DNA from 3 places in the Anoxybacillus sp. ST70 genome. Region 2 is predicted to be linked to each of the others. Evidence: riboswitches for the same ligand, from Rfam matches in the RefSeq annotation. Region 2 holds a riboswitch; each other region holds the start of a gene.

Region 1 (6,826 bases), on a different contig from region 2:
AGGCCGCTTTACGCTTGTGCACAATGGGGTAATTGAAAACTACGAGTTGTTAAAACGTGATTATTTAGCGCACGTGTCGTTTAAAAGTGATACCGATACAGAAGTCATTGTGCAGTTAATTGAAACGTTTGTAAACGACGGATTATCGGTAGAAGAAGCGTTTCGTAAGGCGCTTTCGTTATTGAAGGGTTCATATGCGATTGCTTTAATTGATGCAGAAAATGATGGTGTCATTTATGCGGCGAAAAACAAAAGCCCGCTTTTAGCTGGATTAGGCGAAGGATTTAATGTAGTCGCCAGCGACGCATTAGCGATGTTACAAGTGACAAATCAATATGTTGAGCTCATGGATAAAGAAATTGTCATTGTCACAAAAGAAAGTGTGACAATTAAAAAGTTAAATGGTGAAGTAGTAGAGCGTGCACCATATGTAGCGGAATTGGATGCAAGCGACATTGAAAAAGGAACATATCCTTACTACATGTTAAAAGAAATTGACGAACAGCCGCTCGTCATTCGCCGTTTAATTGAAAAATATCGCAACGAACAAGGCGAATTGGCGATTGACGAAGAAATCGTGCAAGCAGTGAATGAAGCGGATCGTTTATACATCGTCGCTTGCGGCACGAGCTATCATGCTGGTTTAGTCGGTAAACAATTGATTGAAAACTGGGCGAAAATCCCTGTTGAAGTGCATATCGCCAGCGAGTTTTCTTACAACATGCCGCTTTTATCGGAAAAACCGTTATTTATTTATATTTCACAAAGTGGAGAAACAGCGGACAGCCGCGCGGTACTTGTGCGCACGAAAGAGCTTGGCTATAAATCGTTAACGATTACGAACGTACCAGGTTCGACATTATCGCGCGAGGCAGACTATACGCTTCTTCTTCATGCAGGGCCGGAAATCGCGGTTGCATCAACGAAAGCATATACAGCACAAATTGCGGTGCTTGCCATGTTAGCTGCGGTAGCTGCTAAAGCGAAAGGAATGGCGCTAGATGTTGATGTGACGAAAGAGCTTGGCATTGTTGCAAATGCGATGGAAGCACTTTGCGATGCAAAACATGAAATGGAACAAATTGCGCGCGAGTATTTAGCGACAACACGCAACTGCTTCTTCATCGGTCGCGCCGTTGACTATTATGTTGTATTAGAAGGCGCATTAAAGCTAAAAGAAATTTCTTATATTCAAGCAGAAGGATTTGCAGGTGGAGAATTGAAGCACGGCACAATCGCCTTAATTGAAAACGGCACACCAGTGATTGCCCTAGCGACACAAGAACATGTCAACTTAAGCATTCGCGGGAACGTAAAAGAAGTTGTCGCTCGCGGCGCAAATCCGTGCATCATCTCGATGAAAGGATTAGACATGGAAGACGATCGTTTCGTCATCCCAGCCGTTCATCCGATGCTCACACCGCTTGTGTCTGTCGTGCCATTGCAATTAATTGCTTACTATGCAGCATTACACCGTGGCTGCGACGTCGACAAACCGCGCAACTTAGCGAAATCTGTAACGGTGGAGTAAAGCGTAGAATTGAGTAATAAAAAACACACGTCATAGATTACCTGTATGTAATCGGACGTGTGTTTTTTCATGTAAATATTTTATGCCTTATTGTTTCGTTTGTTTTGCTGATACAATTGTACGATTTGTTCCTCCTGTTCACGAATGATGACTTTCGGAACAGGGGTCGGTTTTTTATTTTGATCGATGGCGACCATTGTTAAAAAGCATGTGGTTGTTAAGTGATGTTCGCCTGTAAATAAATCTTCTGTTTCGACTTTGACGAATACTTTCATGGATGTGCGTCCGGTTGAGTAGACGAATGCTTCGAGTTTTAAAATATCGCCTACTTTCGCGGATGAAATGAAATCAACTTTGTCGATCGAAACGGTGACGACTGCTTTTCGCGCATGGCGCATGGCGGATATTGCCGCAATTTCATCAATATACGCTAAAACCGTACCGCCAAAAATCGTGCCGAGATGGTTCGTATCAGAAGGCAATACGAGCCGTGTTTGAATCGTTTTCGACTGCTCGACGCTCACTTCCATGCTTTCATCCCTCCATAAGCCAAGAGTTGCTGGCGATATTCGTGTGCGGCTTCCACCATCGCTTTGAGTGCATCGATAGCTTCTTTTTCTTTTCGCGTTTTTAATCCACAATCGGGATTGACCCAAAATTGTTCTGGACGAAGAACGCGAAGTGCCCGTTCGATTTGCTCACGTATTTCTTCTTTTGTCGGAATGCGCGGACTATGAATGTCATACACCCCTAAGCCAATTTCCTTTTGATACTCATATGTTTCAAATGATGAAACAAGTTCACCGTGGCTTCGCGACGATTCAATGGAGATGACATCCGCATCAAGCTCATCAATGATATGCATCATATGTTCAAACTGGGAATAGCACATATGTGTATGAATTTGCGTTTCCTCTTTCACCGATGAGGTAGCGAGACGAAACGCCATAACGGCATCTTCCCAATATGATGCATGTTTCTCTTTTTTGAGCGGTAATCCTTCCCGTAACGCTGGCTCATCGACTTGAATGATGCGTATGCCTTCCTTTTCTAACTGCAATACTTCCTCACGAATGGCGAGAGCGAGCTGCATCAGCACATGTTTTCGTGAAATATCGTCGCGAACGAACGACCAGTTTAAAATGGTCACAGGACCTGTCAGCATTCCTTTAACAGGTTTATTCGTCAGCGACTGAGCATACACGGTTTCTTCTACGGTCATCGGTTGTTGATAGGCAATATGGCTAAAAATAATGGGTGGACGAACACAACGTGATCCGTATGATTGTACCCAACCGTTTGTTGTGCATGCCATTCCTTGTAATTTTTCACCGAAAAATTCAACCATATCTGTGCGTTCAAATTCGCCGTGAACAAGTACATCAAGCTGTAGCTGTTCTTGAATCTTGATCCATTTTGCAATTTCTTTCTTTATAAACGACTTGTATTGGTTATCGTTCCATTCGCCTTTTTTCCACCTCATCCGAGCTTGGCGCACGTCGTTTGTTTGCGGGAAGCTGCCAATCGTCGTTGTCGGCAATAGTGGAAGCTGCAAATGTGCTTGTTGTGCTTTTTTTCTTTCGTTGTAAGGTGTTCGGCTTAACGGAACGGTGGTGATGTCGTTTGTTTGTTCTTGTTGTTGGCGGAACTTAGTGAAATAAGCGTTTGTTTGCTCATCGTATTTGATTAGGTCGTCGATTGTTGCGTTTCCTTTCATATATTCTGTAAGCATACGTATTTCATCTAATTTTTCATCGGCAAATGATAAAGCCCCAGCAAGCTCCGTTGGCAAGGCATGTTCATGTTTTGTCGTGACAGGGACGTGCAGTAAGCTACAAGACGGTTGAATGATGAGCTGTTCAGCAACGCCTGCTAAATGATGAAGGAGCGTTGCTTTTTGTGCAAGCGAGCTTTTCCATACATTGCGACCGTCTACAATCCCAGCAACTAATATTTTATCTTTTGGAAATCCGTGTATGTTTATATGTTTGACGTTTTCGCCATCGTCATGCACGAAATCAAGCCCAATGCCTGCGACAGGTAAAGCAACGATTTCACGATAATGCGATACGCTATCAAAATATGTTTGTAAAATAAGGTTTATATTTGGTACATCGTGATGAAAAACTTCATATACATCACGAAATGCATCGACTATATCGTCATCTATATGTTGAACGAGAATCGGTTCATCAATTTGTACTAATGACACGCCCGCTTCGCTTAGTTGTTTGAATAATTCCACATAAACTGGAACTAACTGGGCGAGATGTTTGCGCCACTCATTTCGTTCGTATTGTTTAGAAAGCAAAAGAAATGTAATCGGTCCAAGCAATACAGGTTTTGTTTCAATATGGAATGTTTCTTTTATTAGTTTGTATTCTTTTAATAGCTGATTTTCTACTAATTTCGGCTTCGTTTGCCCGATTTCAGGCACGATGTAATGGTAATTTGTATTAAACCATTTCGTCATTTCCAAAGCATGTTGTCCATTTGTGCCGCGTGCCATCGCAAAATATTGTTCGAGCGCATTGTCTATTTGTTGAAATCGTTCTGGAATATACCCGAACATAAATGCTGTATCTAACACGTGATCGTATAAAGAAAAATCCCCGATTGGAATGAGGTCGATTCCTTTCTCTACTTGTTTACGAATCGAATCAAGTCGAATGTGTTCCATCGTTTCTATGAATTGCTGTTCGTTGATTTGCCCATTCCAAAAAGATTCTAACGCTTTTTTCCATTCTCTTTTCTCACCAATGCGCGGATATCCTACATTTGAACTACGGATGAACAAGTTAAGCACCTCCAGTTATTTATATCCCAATCAAGCGAAAAAGCCCTCTTCCAAGCAGAAGGAGGGCATAGCTAGCTCGTATTGAGATACATGAAGTGCCTCAAGATCATATGTCCTCACTCCTCCCTATGACGCGTAGGTCGTAAGTGCATACAACAGGCAGGTCTCCTGACTTAGCTTCATCGCTGTTTATCTCCTTCCCATTTCGCATGAAACAGTGGATTGTGATAAACAACTCTGCATCACAGTGGCGCGACCGTGTTGGATTTTCACCAAACTTCCCTTTTAAGATTCACAGCATCTGTGAACCACCTGTTGCGTGAACTTATTATTTTATTGTATAAAATTCAGAATAAACGAACTTTTTGTTTTTTTCAACCGAAATATTTTTTCCCGTTGTTTTTAGAGATGTGGTATTATAAATGGGGATATTTTTCTTTTAAGTTAATATTGATATTTTATTGATAATTTTATGTTAAGAAGTATTGATTTTTTTGTTAAAGTTTTAAATGTATAAGATTAAATTATTTCAAACAAAACAAATTAGCTCATCACTACAATAGGTACTTGAAAAGCCGAGGATTTTCTTGTGCCGCCGTGTACGATATTTACTGATTTTCCCTTATAAGTACAAAGAAGGTTTGTCGTTTATTGAGACAATGTCCAGAGAAGCTGATGGAGGAAGAACGTCAAATCGTACGAGAATAGTGTAATGAAAGCGATGACTGAAAGTCTGTCTACCAATCGCTCCAACATTTTCGCTATGTGTCCAAAAGCCGAGACGAGCAGCAGGCGAAACGACGTTTGGAGGTTTGGATTCATGGGTATTCGTTTTGTCCTTGTTCGGTTGTGCGTGCCATCACAAAATCACGCGTCAAACGAACAGACGAAATCATATCGTGCATTTTATCGCCTTATTCGAATGGAAAATGGAGGGGATGAATAACACGATCAAGCTGATGAAACATCGAGGATATGGATACAGAAATATCCAACGTTTTGCATTGCGGGTTTGGTTAGAAACAGCTAACATACTTTAATGGCTTGTGCAAGTACATATTTTTGTGATGAACTAAATAATTAATAAAGGAGTATAAGTATGCGTACTATTCAATTTTTTGCAGTTCTAAGAGGACTTGCAATGGGATTATTTTCTCCTATATGGATTCTTTACTTGGTGGATCAAGGTTATGATTTACTACAAATCGGATTGCTAGGTACAATTTTCGAAATAGCAAAGTTAATTTTTGAAGTACCATCCGGAACATTTGCGGACCGATATGGTATCAAACTCTCAATTGCGGGTTCTTTTTTTCTCTCCGTTGTAACATGGGCTTTCTTTCCTTTCATTGATACATTAATTATTTGTATATTAGCTATGATTATATGGGCTTTATCAGATGCACTCATCTCTGGATCACTAGAAACTTGGATGAGTAGAGTTGTAGGAGAAGAGAGATTCGGGAAAGAAGTAATGAAAAATACTCAAATACTCATTGCATTTATTGTTGTTGGTAGTATTATTAGTGGTTACCTATACTCTTATAATATGTTCTTACCATTTATTATCGTAGTAGCACTTTATACAACCTTGTTTATATGGATGTCAATTTTTGTTGAAGTACCTATAGTTAAAATTGAACACGAACAGGAACATATTAAGGAGTCATTTTTAAATATCTTAAAACAAAGTTTAAAAATAGTTTTCCATAAACGAAAAGTATTGTTAATTGTATTATCTGGATTCTTTACCGCTTTAACTTACGATATGGTATCAAGATATTGGCAGCCCTTACTCCATGAGATGGGTTTTTCTGATACCGGACTAGGCTATATCTTTGCACTAGCAGGAATATTCGCTTTCATTCTCTTAGAAATAACAATGAAATTAGAGGAAAAAATAGAAACAAATCCATATATATCTTTAACAATTGTAGAATCAGTCAGCCTACTACTAGTAGGAGTATTAACAATAGGTTTCAAACCGTTAGGGGCAATCGCAACTTCAATATTGTTAGCAGTTGAAGATGTTAGACATCCAATCGTTATTAGTTATTTAAATAAATTTTTCCCGGATAATTACAAAAGTACTCTATTTTCTTTAAATTCAGGAGTTGGTGCCCTAGGAGAAATCTTATCTGGTGTTATCTTTGGAATTATTGCAGTAAAATTTGGACTAAAAACAACATTTTTGGTAGCTGCCATTTTTCTATTCCCAGCAATTGTTATTTATTGGGTAGTACCTGAAATCCATGATAAGACCACGTGTGTTGATTAACAATAATATCCATGACCATCATATATACATCCAAATTGACATTTTAATCTCTGGTTTACGCAGCACACCCGATGCGGCGTAACACCTCATCTGGGTGCTGTAAGACGTGTTGTTCAAACCGAGTAATCGACAGGGCAATATCGTTTTGATCTTTATGCAAGACGTTAGCGATGACTTCATCTTTCAGCCACTTCCACAACCGTTCAATCGGATTCAAATG
Region 2 (6,826 bases):
GAAAGAATCGTTTTGGTTCTTTCCTTTCTTACTATTTAGAGATATATTAACATAAGAAGCTTTGGAATGAATGGGGAGTGAAATGAAATGAAACGTGTATTTCGTGCGCTACTTATTTTTGTTTTGTTGTTGTCCGTGACGACGCCAGCGAGTGCGAAAACGGAGCGAGCGTGGCAAGATGAGCGCATTTATTTTATTATGGTCGACCGTTTTAATAACGGGAATCCGAAAAACGATTACGATGTCAATGTGCATGATCCGAAAGCATACCATGGCGGTGATTTACAAGGGATTATTGACAAGCTCGACTACATAAAGGAAATGGGCTTTACAGCCATTTGGCTGACGCCGATTTTTGCGAATGAAAAGGGCGGGTATCACGGCTATTGGATTGAAGACTTTTATAAAGTAGAAGAGCATTTTGGAACGCTTGATGACTTCAAACGGCTTGTGAAAGAAGCGCATAAACGCGATATGAAAGTTATTTTAGATTTCGTTGTCAATCATACGGGCTACAATCATCCGTGGTTAAATGATCCAGCGAAAAAAGATTGGTTTCATGAGAAAAAAGACATTTTTAATTGGGCGAACCAACAAGAAGTAGAAAACGGTTGGTTGTTTGGCCTCCCGGATTTAGCCCAAGAAAATCCGGAAGTGAAAGCGTATTTATTCGCTGTCGCGAAATGGTGGATAAAAGAAACAGACGTTGACGGATATCGTTTAGATACGGTGAAACATGTGCCAAAATCGTTTTGGGACGAGTTTTCAAAAGAAGTGAAGTCGGTGAAACAAGACTTTTTCCTTCTTGGAGAAGTATGGCATGACGACCCACGTTATGTCGCGGAATATGGGAAGCACGGCATCGATGCGCTAATTGATTTTCCGTTTTACAAAGAAGCGTCAACCATTTTTTCAAACGTCGATCAATCGCTTGAGCCGCTTTACAACGTATGGAAGCGAAACGTGGCGTTTTATGACCGACCGTATTTGCTCGGAACGTTTTTAGACAATCACGATACCGTTCGGTTTACGCGTTTAGCGTTGCAAAATCGCATCAATCCGGTGACGCGTTTAAAGCTCGGATTGACGTATTTGTTTGCAGCGCCGGGCATTCCAATCATGTACTATGGAACAGAAATTGCGCTTGACGGTGGGGAAGATCCAGATAACCGTCGTTTAATGAATTTCCGTACCGATAAAGAGTTGATTGATTATGTGACAAAGCTCGGAGAATTGCGCGAGACACTTCCGTCGCTTCGTCGCGGTGATTTTGAATTGCTTTATGAAAAAGATGGCATGGCTCTATTTAAGCGGACGTATGGAAAGGAAACGACGGTAATTGCGATCAATAATACGTCAAAAACGCAAAAAGTGACGCTCGACGATGAGCTAGAACAAGGAAAAGAATTGCGCGGGTTGCTGGCGGGAGATTTAGTGCGCAGCAAAGACGGCAAGTACGACATCATTTTAGATCGCGAAACGGCGGAAATTTACGTGCTTGCGCCAAAAACGGGATTAAACATTCCGTTTATTGCGGCGCTTCTTGCGGTATATACGGCATTTGGTCTGTTTTTATACTTCGCGCGCAAACGAAAAGCATAATGATGATGGGGGAGAGAGCATGCTAGAAGATACAAGTTTTGCGATTCGGCCGGTCGATCAGACGGATGAAGCGGAAAGATGGCAACCGATTGGACATGTGCAAAAAATTGAAGGAAAAAAGCAAATATTTGCATTTACGTGCGAGCGGGCATCGGGTAAAATACATTTTTATCGTGATGATATCGTTCGAGTGACGATCGATCCGTTCGCTCAAAAGTACGTCTCTGTCAGTCCTGCGGTCGTCGCAACGCCAGAAAAAGTGGACGTGCGCGTTCGTGAAGAAGAAAACGGTTGGACACTACAGACGAAACAGCTGACGGTCATCATCGAGCGAAGTCCGTTTCGTTTAGCGATATACGATCAGGAAGGGACGCTTCTTGTTCGCGACGTACAACCTGTATGTTTTGAAGCGAAAGGGCGCATGCGTTGTACACATGCGCTCGCTCCGACAGATGTCGTATACGGTTTAGGAGAGAAAACGGGTGTATTAAATAAGCGTGGCGAAGTATGGACGATGTGGAATACAGACGTGTATGCGCCACACAATTTAGAAACAGATCCGCTATATCAATCACATCCGTACATGATGGTGTTAAAAAACGGACATGCGCACGGCATCTTTTTTGACCATACGTATAAAACGACGTTTGATTTACGTCATGAATCGTTTTACACATTTACATCAGATGGGGGAGCGCTCGATTATTATGTGTTTGCTGGGCCGCATCCGAAAGATGTGTTAACGCAATATACGCACCTCATTGGTCGCATGCCGCTGCCGCCTAAATGGGTGCTTGGGTATCATCAATCGCGTTATAGTTATGAAACGGAACAAGAAGTGCGCGAATTAATTCATACGTTTCGCACGAAACAAATTCCGCTTGATGCGGTGTATTTAGATATTCATTATATGGATGAGTATCGTGTGTTTACATTTGATCAAAAACGATTTCCACATCCGCAATCGCTCGTTCAATATGCGAAAGAACAAGGGGTTCATATCGTTCCGATTGTAGATCCGGGCGTGAAAGTCGATGCGGAATACGAGACGTATCGCGATGGGGTGCAAAAAGATTATTTTTGTAAATATGCAGATGGAACGTTATACAAAGGAGACGTTTGGCCGGGGACGAGCGTGTTCCCAGACTTTTTAAAGAAAAAAGTGCGAAAGTGGTGGGGGGAACAACACGCGTTTTATACAAACATCGGCATAGAAGGGATTTGGAACGATATGAATGAGCCGTCCGTGTTTAATGAAACGAAAACGATCGACGAACACGTTGTTCATGACGGCTGGAAAACGCATCGTCAAGTGCATAACGTATATGGCATGATGATGACAGAGGCGACATATCACGGATTGAAAAAGCAATTGAAAGGAAAACGTCCGTTCGTATTGACGCGCGCAGGGTTTTCCGGCATTCATCGCTATGCAGCGGTATGGACGGGCGATAACCGCAGTTTTTGGGAACATGTTGAGCTTTCGTTGCCGATGTGTTTAAACTTAAGTGTGTCCGCTGTTGCATTTTGCGGGGCGGATGTCGGTGGCTTTGCGCATGATACGAATGGGGAGTTGCTCGTTCGTTGGACGCAAGTCGGCGCCTTTTTCCCATATTTTCGCAACCATTGTGCGATCGGTTTTGCGCGGCAAGAACCGTGGGCATTTGGGGAACGGTATGAACAAATGATTAAACGATATATTGAATTGCGTTATGAATGGCTTCCACATTTATATACGTTATGTTTTGAAGCGCATAAAACAGGTGTGCCGATGATGCGTCCGCTCATGATGGAATATCCGAACGATGAAGAAACGTGGAATATATCGGATCAGTTTATGGTCGGGGAACAAGTGATGGTCGCACCGATCGTTCGCCCATATACGAAACATCGCATCGTTTATTTTCCAGAAGGACGCTGGATCGATTATTGGACGAAAGAGCGATTTGAAGGTGGACGAAGATACATCGTTGAAGCCCCGCTTGATCGTTTGCCAATATACGTGAAGGAAGGGGCAATGATTGCTCACGCGAAAGTGAAGCCATCGACGTTCATTGAGGATGAACAGTTGACGTTATATGTGTATACAATGAAGGAAGGAACATCGATATATACGCTTTACGATGATGACGGTACGACGTTTGCGTATGAAAAAGGCGAATATGTACACATGCATATTCGTGCGACGTTTTTGGATGATACCGTTCATTTCGAAGTAGAAACAGAAGGGGCGTACGAACCAACTTGGCAGTTGCGTGTCGTGTTCGTTGGAGACGTACCGTTAACGGTTGTTGTAAACGGTGAACAACGAGCGGTAGAGGAAGCGGCAATTGTTTTGTAAGAGATGGGGGATTTTTTATGACAGTAACAATTAAAGATGTAGCGAAGCGAGCGAATGTCGCACCATCGACTGTTTCACGTGTCATCGCAGATAGCCCGCGCATTAGCGAGAAAACGAAGAAAAAAGTGCGCGAGGCGATGAAAGAGCTTGGCTATCATCCGAATTTTATCGCGCGCAGCTTAGCAAATAAGTCGACGCAAGTCATCGGCTTAATTATGCCAAGCTCAGCGGATAAGGCGTTTCAAAACCCGTTTTTCCCAGAAGTCATTCGCGGCATCAGTAAAGCGGTGCACGATCGTCAATATGCGCTGCAGTTATCGACGGGGGAAACGGAAGCGGAAATTTACGATGGCGTCGTGCATATGGTACAAGGAAAGCGCGTCGATGGAGTCATTTTGCTGTATTCGCGTGCGAACGATAAAATTATGGCGTATTTGCAAAAAGAAGACGTGCCGTTTGTCGTCATCGGGAAACCGCATAAAAAAGCGGAGGAAATTACACATGTCGATAACGATAACGTGCGCGCGGCGCGCGAGGCGACAGAATATTTAATTGAACTCGGTCATGAGCGCATCGCTTTTGTCGGCGGAAACGTCAATCTCATTGTGACGATGGATCGTTTGCGCGGATATGAAAAAGCGTTAAAATCGGCAGGGCTGACGTATCGAAAAGATTACATTGTACATGAAGAGTTTTTAAAAGAAGGCGGACAAGAGGCGATGAAAGAGCTGCTTTCACTCGCTGAGCCGCCAACTGCGCTCGTTGTCGCCGACGATTTAATGGCGCTCGGTGTCTTAAATACGCTTGCAGAAATGGGCTTAAGCGTGCCAACGGATTTATCGATCGTCAGCTTTAACAACGTCCTTTTATCGGAAATTTCCCGTCCGCCGTTAACGTCGGTAGACATTAACATTTTCCAACTTGGCTTTGAAGCGGCAAGAAATTTAATACAACAAATCGAAAATCCGAATGAGCCGATTAAACGAATTATCATTCCACATACGCTCGTGAAACGATTTTCGTGCGATTACTACAAAGCGCCTTCTGAATAAGAAGGTGCTTTTTTCGTAAACAGGATAGGCAAGAAGAAAAAAATGGTGTATCATATGATTAACATCATGTTCTTTGAAAACGCATATACGATGAGCAAGTACGGTGCATACAAACGTATGCTGAAAAGGGAAGAACGGTGCAAAGCCGTCGCGGTACCCGCCACTGTGATGGGGAGTTTCGTTGCAACGTGCCACTGATTTTTTGGGAAGGCGCAGCGAAATGATGAACCTAAGCCAGGAGACCTGCCTGCTTGCGATACGTCGGCTGCCTACGGGAATATAGGTAGACGTGCGGGAACGATGGACGTTATAGCGATGATGTATGCTTAGATGGCGTATGCTCTATTTTTTGAATCTTTCGTTTTTTCTGCACCTCTGCCTAGGGGTGCTTTTTTTATTTTTGATAAAAGGAGCGAAGATATATGGCGACGTGGAATTTGCAAGGAACGAAGCATCATGTGCTCATTTGCAACGGAGGGAGCTGCATGCGAAAGGGAGGAGAGGAGGTGACGCAAGCCATTCGTGATGAAATTGATCAACTTCAACTACATGCCGACGTGCATACGACGCGAACGAGGTGCAATGGTCGCTGTGAAGATGCGTGTGTTGTTATCGTGTATCCAGAAGGTGTTTGGTATCGTACGATCGATGAGCACGTTGCACGGGACATTGTCCGAAAACATATACGTGATGGCGACATGTTATGTGATTACGTGACGTACACATATGATGAAAATTTTAAGATGCCGAAATATAGTCAGGCGACAAGGGGGAAAGAAAAGTGAGAAAAAAAACATGGTGGATGACGATTTGTATTGCTGTGTACATTCTTTTCGCCCTTTCTCCATCTGCATATGCGATGCATATTATGGAAGGATTTTTACCTTGGCATTGGGCGCTCGTTTGGTGGTTACTCTTTTTGCCATTTTTCTTTGTTGGCATGCGCCATGTTTCACATTTGATGAAACAAAAGCCGGAGGTGAAACTACTTCTTGCGTTCGCGACGGCGTTTACATTCGTTCTCTCGGCATTAAAAATTCCATCGGTGACGGGAAGTAGCTCGCATCCGACTGGGACAGGACTTGGTGCGCTTTTATTTGGACCGTTTATTATGACGGTCATCGGTACAGCAGTGCTATTATTTCAAGCGCTTTTGCTGGCGCATGGAGGTTTGACGACGCTAGGGGCGAATGCTTTTTCTATGGCTGTTGTTGGTCCGCTCGTTGCGTACGGTTTGTTTGTTATATGTAAAAAGTGTGGAATATCCGTGCGTATATCCGTCTTTTTAGCAGCGATGATGGCTGATTTGGCAACATACGTTATGACGTCGTTTCAGCTCGCCCTAGCATTTCCAGATGTGACAAGCGGCGTATGGGGCGCATTTTTGAAATTCGCTTCCATTTTTGCACTGACACAAGTTCCGCTTGCGATTACGGAAGGACTTCTTACCGTTGTTGTATGGAACTTTTTGCATACGTACTCGAAGCGAGAGTTAGATGTGTTAGAGGAGAGAGGAGTGTTTTTTAAATGAGCAATCGTCTATTGTTGTTCATTGCCGCTCTGTTGATCGTGCTGCCGCTATTTATTGTGAAAAATACAGAGTTCGCTGGGGCTGATACGCTTGCAGAAGAAATGATTCAACAAATCGCTCCGCATTATGAACCGTGGTTTGATGTTTTATTTGAGCCGCCAGGCGGTGAGGTGGAAACGTTGCTATTTTCATTACAAGCAGCGCTTGGTGCTGGAGTCATTGGATATATTATCGGGCTATATAAAGGGCGAAAGCGAAATGGTTAGTTGGCTTGATGAATGGGCTTACCGAAACGAGCTT
Region 3 (6,826 bases), on a different contig from region 2:
TTGCTGTTTCAATGACGATCATCGTTTCCTTTTGCTTAACATGCCATAGCACATCATGCATAGGCTGCTCTAAAAACGGAACGAACGTCACAAGCGGTTTTGGCAACACCGGATGCTCATATCGTTTCATGTTTGTTTCAAATACGGATGCAATCATCGATTCATTTAACAACTCTTTCGGTGTACCACATGCAACGGCTTCTCCATCTCGCAAAAAAAGAAGACGATCGCAATAAAGCGATGCAATGTTTATATCATGGAAAATAGCAACGATCGTCAGCTTCGATTGCTTTAACAAATTAAGCAATTTAAATTGTTGTGCCACATCCATATGGTTCGTCGGTTCATCTAGGAGCAATACGCGCGGTTGTTGTGCCAGCGCTCGAGCAAGTGCAACGCGCTGACGTTCTCCACCGCTTAACTGCTCTAATAAAGCATGTTGTTTATGCGCCAATGTCACCGCATGGAGTGAATCACTAACCACTTGCTCATCTTCCTTTGTCCATTTCGGAAAAAGAGTTGATTGATAAGGATAGCGACCGAGCTCAACCATTTCTTTCACTGTATATCCGAACGAAACATCTGTATGTTGCGGCAACGTAGCGATCAATTTTGCATATTGTTTCGGCTTATATGTTTCAATATGTTGACCACAAACAAAAATGTCCCCTTGCTGTAAAGCAAGTTCGCGACTTAACAGTTTCATTAGCGTCGTTTTTCCTGATCCGTTCGGACCTAAAATACCGAAAAACTCTCCTTCATATACTGTAAATGAAACATGTCGTAATACTTGTTTTTCACCATATCGATACGAAACGTCTTTCACATCAATCATGTTGATCCCGTCTTCCGTCTTAAACTTTTAAACAACAATATTGCAAATAAAGGGGCACCGATGAGAGAGGTAATGACCCCGATCGGCAACTCTCGCGGTGAAACGATCGTTCGCGCGACGACATCCGCTAATACTAAAAACGTTCCGCCGTATAAAAAGGAGAGCGGCAACAATTTTCGATGATTCGCCCCGCAAATAAGGCGAGTCATATGCGGAATAACGAGCCCGACAAATCCGATCGTTCCCGATACCGCTACCGCCCCTCCTGTAAGCAAGGAGGCGCTAAGTAAAATCGCTAGCTTTTTTTGTAACAAATGTACGCCAATATTGGCAGCGACCCGTTCACCGAATGAAAAAGCGTTTAACTCCCGAATATGTGCAAATAAACCGAGAGAACCGATGATAAAAAACGGAACAAATAAAGACACGTACGACCAGCCGCGCATCGCCACGCTCCCCATGAGCCAGCTAATGACTTGACGCAATTCTTCGCCGCTAAAAGCGACCATAAGCGAAATGAGCGAACCGAAAAACGCATTTATGATAATACCGATTAAAACAATCGTCTCCATCGCCATATTTCGTTCCGCAAGCCGTGCAAATAATAAAACAAACAATAATGTCACGAGCGCAAATATGATGCTAACGATCGGGAGCGTAAAACGTCCGAGAAGCGAAAACTGAAGCTGAAAGAAAAAGACGAGCACTGCGCCAACGGCTGCCCCAGACGATACCCCGATTGTATACGGATCGGCAAGAACGTTTTTCAAAAGTCCTTGAAACGCTACCCCTGCCAGTGCTAATGATGCCCCGATCAGAAAGGCGAGTATCACTCTCGGTAAACGAATCGCAACAATAATTTGCGAAACGGTGGCAGGAACATTTGTCGGCGTATGAAACAACTGATGTAATACCGTCTCCCATATAGAAGAAAAGGGAATCGATTGTGATCCAATCGATACCCCTAATAACAAGGCAATCGTTGCAATAAGCGATGCGCTCATGTAATTATTTAAAAATGTCTGGATAAACGACTTTGGCAATTTCTTCGACCCCTTCAGCTAAACGTGGTCCTGGACGAGAAACTAAATCAGAATTGACATCGTATACTCGTTTATTTTTAATTGCAGGGACATCTTTCCAAGCTGGGCGAGCGAGCACTTGCTCGACAGCGTTCGGTGTGTAATAACCGTATGTCGTAATAATGACATCTGGATTTAACGCCACCGCATCTTCTTCTGTAAACATCGGCCATCCTTCTTGATCGCCTGCTGCATTTTTCGCATGAATGATCGTTAACATTTCATCCATAAACGTTCCTTTTCCAGCCGTATAAATTTCTGGTGCAGGAGAAACTTCCACCCAAACGGTTGCCTCTTCTTTTACTTCTTTTGCTTTTTCCGCAATGGCATCAATTTTTTGCTTCATTTGCTGCACAACATCGGCTGCCTCTTTCTCTTTCCCTGTCGCTTTCCCAATCAATTCAATCGACGCATATACATCGTTGAACGATGTGGCGTTTGGCACAACAATCACTGTAATGCCTGCATCTTTTAATTGCTTTAATCCTTCCTCAGAATTGTGAGCGCTTGATGCATGCGCAAGCACAATGTCTGGTTGAAGTGAAATAATTTTTTCAACATTAAACTCCATGCCACCAATTTTTTCTTTGTTTTTCACATCTTCTGGATAGTTATCAAAATCGCTTACACCGACAATTTTGTCGCCAAGCCCTAACGCGTATGCAATTTCTGTATTGCTCGGAATGAGTGAAACGATTTTTGTCGGTTCTTTTTCAATCGTGACATCGCCAACCGCATCTTTTACCGTAACCGGAAATGCAGCCTCCTCTGTTTTCGCCTCTTGCTTCGTTTCTTTCGCTGGCTCCGCGTTATTGCTGCACGCGGCTAATCCGAGCGTCAATACAAGCGCAAGAAGCCACACATATTGTTTCCATTTTTTCATCGTTTTTCCCCCTTTTATGTATGTCAAATAAAAAAGCCCATTCCTAATGGAATGAGCTGGAAACAACAAAAGACAATCACTTCCCCTTGTCGTTTCGCCGTCTCACTCCCCGAAGACGCGAATGACGGTGCAAAAAGGCAGGTCTACTGACTTATGCGTCATCCTACTTTGAAGCCTTCCCGTACGAATTGTACAGTGGCGGTTTTCATTTCGTCAGCATTTACAGTTGCGGGGACAGTTCTGGACTTGCACCAGATTCCCTATTAAGTCTACTAGGTTGCCCGTTCGACACCTTTTTGCAACGAACGTATGTAATTGTCGAACAATTTCTACGTTTCTATCATAACGAAAAACGTCACTGATGACAATAAAAATTTTCTACTTCAATGGCAATGTAAACGTAAACGTCGTTCCTTCCCCTAGTTTGCTATGGACAGCGATCGTTCCTTTATGCGCTTCAACGATGTTTTTCGCAATCGCAAGACCTAAACCTGTACCTGAGCGCCCGCGCGTGCGTGCTTTATCTGCTTTATAAAAACGCTCAAACACAAACGGCAAATCTTCTTCTGCGATGCCTGAGCCAGAATCTTGCACAGAGATGCGCACGACTTCTTCCCCTGCATCGACAATGACACGTACTTCGCCACCGTTATCTGTATGACGAAGCGCATTATCGATTAAATTCGTCAACACTTGTTCAATTCGGTCAGGATCGAATGAAACGATGAGCTCATCGTTCATTTCAACAAGCAAATGAACTCCTTTTTCTTTCGCTAACGCTTGAAACTTATGAATGATGCGCTCGATATACGGTCTAAGCGGCACTTGTTCTTCATGAAGCGTTAAATGCCCTGCTTCCATGCGCGCTAAATCAAGCAAATCGTTGACAAGGCGACCCATGCGCAACGATTCATCGTAAATTACTTTTGCCAATTCTTTTTTCTCTTCATCTGTCGCGGCAATATCATCGACGATCGCTTCGCTATACCCTTGCAACATCGCAATCGGCGTGCGCAACTCATGCGAGACGTTTGCGATAAAATCTTTGCGCAACTTATCAAGCCGTCGTTCCTCCGTCATATCGCGAAGCACCGCAACAGCACCCCGAATGACTTTGCCATTGTATAACGGCGTCATAACAATGACCCAATTGCGACCTTGTAAAGCCATTTCTATCGCTTGTTCTTTTTCCTCCGCGACCGCTTTCGTAAACAATTCATTCACTTCGGGAGGAAGTGGCAATAAATCATCGCTTTGCCCTTGTTCATAATACCACGCTTGTAAAAATCGGTCAGCTGGTGGGTTTGTAATGAGCACTTCCCCGTTTCGATTGAATGTAATGACACCATCGGCCATGCTACTTAAAATGCTTGCTAATTGCTCCTTTTCTTGATTTAACGCATTAATATGAAACTGCAACTGCCGTCCCATTTGATTAAAAGCCATCGCAAGTTCCCCGATTTCATCATGCGTGACAATCGGCACTTTTGAATCAAATTTTCCACGCGCAATTTCGAATGCCACTTGCCTCATTTTTCGAAGCGGCGCTGTAATGCGTGTAGATAAGAAAAAGGCAAACACGGTCGTTAATACAATGGCGATAAACGCGGCAAGAAAAATAAATTTTGTCGTTTGCTTTGTCGTTTCTTCTACCGCTTTTAACGACTGATATACAAATACCGCGCCATTTCCATCCGACGTATGAAGCGGAACACCGACAATAAATAGTTCATTATATTCGTCGTTTCGCATCGTTTGATTTGGCATAAGGGTTCGTTTCACTACTTTTTTCCCATCAAATACGCGCCCTAACTGTTGATCTTGCTGAATGAACGAGAGCGGCAAATCAGGAAGTTTTTCATTTGGCGAATACCAATAATGACGATCATCGATAATGATCATTAACTTTGTTACATCATCCACCATCGTCCACGCAATGGAGCGCGCAAACTGCTCGTCATGTTCAGCGACAACGCGAGCCACTTTTGTCGCTTGTTGAGTAAGTTGATCACTTGTTTTTTCTAAATAATATTTTTCAAAAAAACCGAGCAATAAGACGGTTAAAATAAAAAGGACGAAAGCAACAAGCAACAAAATCGTCAGCCATAGTTTGCCGACTACACTACGCCATAACGCCATCATTCATTCACGACCTCAAATTTATACCCGACACCCCAAACGGTGACGATCATTTTCGCTGCAGCTGGCGACACTTTATTTAATTTTTCACGCAATCGCTTGACGTGCGTATCCACTGTGCGCAAGTCGCCAAAAAATTCGTAATGCCATACTTCTTTTAACAACTGTTCACGGTCAAACACTTTATCTGGCGATTTCGCTAAAAAGTGAAGCAACTCATATTCTTTCGGAGTTAAACTGACTTCATGTCCATCCGCTGTCACACGATGCGCATCATGATCAATTGTTAAATGCGGGAAAACAAGCACATCCCGTGCTGTCGTATCTGTCGGTACATATGGAGAGTTGGCTGTGCGACGAAGCAGCGCTTTTACACGAAGCACAACTTCACGCGGACTGAACGGTTTTACGATATAATCGTCCGTTCCTGCTTCAAACCCTTGCACGCGGTTCGCTTCCTCTCCTTTTGCTGTCAACATAATGACAGGCGTTGCTTTTTTCTCACGCAACTGTTTACATACTTCAATCCCATCTTTTCCTGGTAACATGAGATCAAGCAAAATTAAATCATAATCATTTTCAATGGCTAACGCTAGCGCTTCTTCGCCGTTTTCCGCCTCATCAATGACATATTGCTCACGTTCTAAATACATGCGAAGCAAGCGGCGAATTCGTTCTTCATCATCCACAACTAAAATTTTAATTTCCTTCTCCATGATGTCATACCTCCTCCTTTTCTATTGTACAAAACCGCCAAACTTTTTTCTACTTCTCGTGAAGAAAACTCGCATTCTTCCCCATGCTTAGAAGCAGGGGTTTCCTGCGAGATTTTTCATGAAAAAACGCCTTCGTGGCGAAGGCGTTTTTAAGATCCAGCATATGAGTGTAAACCGGCAATGACTAAGTTTACCGCCACTAAGTTAAACATAATGATCGCAAAGCCAATAACCGCAAGCCATGCGGAACGTTCACCATGCCATCCTTTCGATAGTCGCAAATGTAAAAAGGCAGCATAAAACAACCACGTAATGAGCGCCCATACTTCTTTCGGGTCCCATCCCCAAAAACGCGTCCATGCGATTTGCGCCCAAATCATCGCAAAAATAAGCGCACCGAGCGTAAATACTGGAAAGCCGATCGCTACGGAACGATAACCGATTTCATCAACTAAATCTAAATTGACGTTTTTCACAAGCGGTTGTAATGCGGCTGCGATACGTTTGCGTAAAAGCAGGCGAAGCAATCCGTATAGCGCAAGCCCAGAAAATAAAGACCAAATGACCGTATTTAATTTCCGCGCGTTAATGATCGCTGGCATGTCCACAAGTGGCTTCATGCGCTCTTCTGTTTTTAGCACTCCTTCATGCGGGCCAACAAGCGCGGGCATATGGTATACCATTTCATCTTGCTTGCCATTTTTATCGATCCACTCAAATGTTGCTTCATAACCAGCAACGCGAAACGATGTTGTCACGATGACAAAACCAAGCGTACTAATTAAGAAAAATAATACAAATTCAAGCCAAAACGTTCGCTTACTCGGTTTTGATTGATCGACAACACGAATTAAATAAATGATTCCGGCGGCAAAACTAATAGCTAAAATGGCTTCTCCAGCTGCTGCTGTCGTCACATGAATATGCAACCAATCGCTTTGTAAAGCTGGGATGAGCGGTGAAATTTCCCGCGGAAACATGCTCGCATAAGCGATGACTAAAATGGCAATCGGTAAAGTAAATAAGCCGAGCAAGCTCGTTTTGTAAATAAAATAAATGACGATAAACGCGCCGACAAGCATCATGCCAAAAAACGTTGTAAACTCAAACAAATTGCTGACAGGTGCATGTCCAGCGGCAATCCAACGCGTAATAAAATAACCGAGTTGAG

The links. A riboswitch is a leader RNA that binds a small molecule or an ion and turns the genes downstream of it on or off. The one in region 2 is predicted to bind cobalamin.
Region 1: linked by a shared signal. The riboswitch ahead of metE (5-methyltetrahydropteroyltriglutamate--homocysteine S-methyltransferase) and the one ahead of K1I43_RS02930 ((2Fe-2S) ferredoxin domain-containing protein) in region 2 are both predicted to bind cobalamin.
Region 3: linked by a shared signal. The riboswitch ahead of K1I43_RS06105 (ABC transporter substrate-binding protein) and the one ahead of K1I43_RS02930 ((2Fe-2S) ferredoxin domain-containing protein) in region 2 are both predicted to bind cobalamin.

What each region holds. Positions count from the first base shown of each region.
Region 1 covers NZ_JAHZOF010000011.1:47,207-54,032, reverse strand. Annotated here, with positions in the region: gene glmS (glutamine--fructose-6-phosphate transaminase (isomerizing)) at 1-1,531, shown strand, start outside; gene K1I43_RS13305 (acyl-CoA thioesterase) at 1,612-2,061, opposite strand; gene metE (5-methyltetrahydropteroyltriglutamate--homocysteine S-methyltransferase) at 2,052-4,328, opposite strand; cobalamin riboswitch at 4,470-4,659, opposite strand; partial or broken gene K1I43_RS13295 (ISL3 family transposase) at 4,968-5,368, shown strand; gene K1I43_RS13290 (MFS transporter) at 5,428-6,606, shown strand; gene K1I43_RS13285 (IS630 family transposase) at 6,662-6,826, opposite strand, start outside.
Region 2 covers NZ_JAHZOF010000001.1:558,376-565,201, reverse strand. Annotated here, with positions in the region: gene K1I43_RS02945 (alpha-amylase family glycosyl hydrolase) at 88-1,602, shown strand; gene K1I43_RS02940 (glycoside hydrolase family 31 protein) at 1,622-3,943, shown strand; gene K1I43_RS02935 (LacI family DNA-binding transcriptional regulator) at 3,961-4,995, shown strand; cobalamin riboswitch at 5,079-5,260, shown strand; gene K1I43_RS02930 ((2Fe-2S) ferredoxin domain-containing protein) at 5,418-5,780, shown strand; gene K1I43_RS02925 (energy-coupling factor ABC transporter permease) at 5,798-6,526, shown strand; gene K1I43_RS02920 (energy-coupling factor ABC transporter substrate-binding protein) at 6,523-6,792, shown strand; gene K1I43_RS02915 (CbiQ family ECF transporter T component) at 6,785-6,826, shown strand, end outside.
Region 3 covers NZ_JAHZOF010000003.1:73,664-80,489, reverse strand. Annotated here, with positions in the region: gene K1I43_RS06115 (adenosylcobinamide amidohydrolase) at 1-835, opposite strand, end outside; gene K1I43_RS06110 (FecCD family ABC transporter permease) at 832-1,878, opposite strand; gene K1I43_RS06105 (ABC transporter substrate-binding protein) at 1,844-2,800, opposite strand; cobalamin riboswitch at 2,920-3,111, opposite strand; gene K1I43_RS06100 (ATP-binding protein) at 3,179-4,942, opposite strand; gene K1I43_RS06095 (response regulator transcription factor) at 4,939-5,655, opposite strand; gene ccsB (c-type cytochrome biogenesis protein CcsB) at 5,805-6,826, opposite strand, start outside.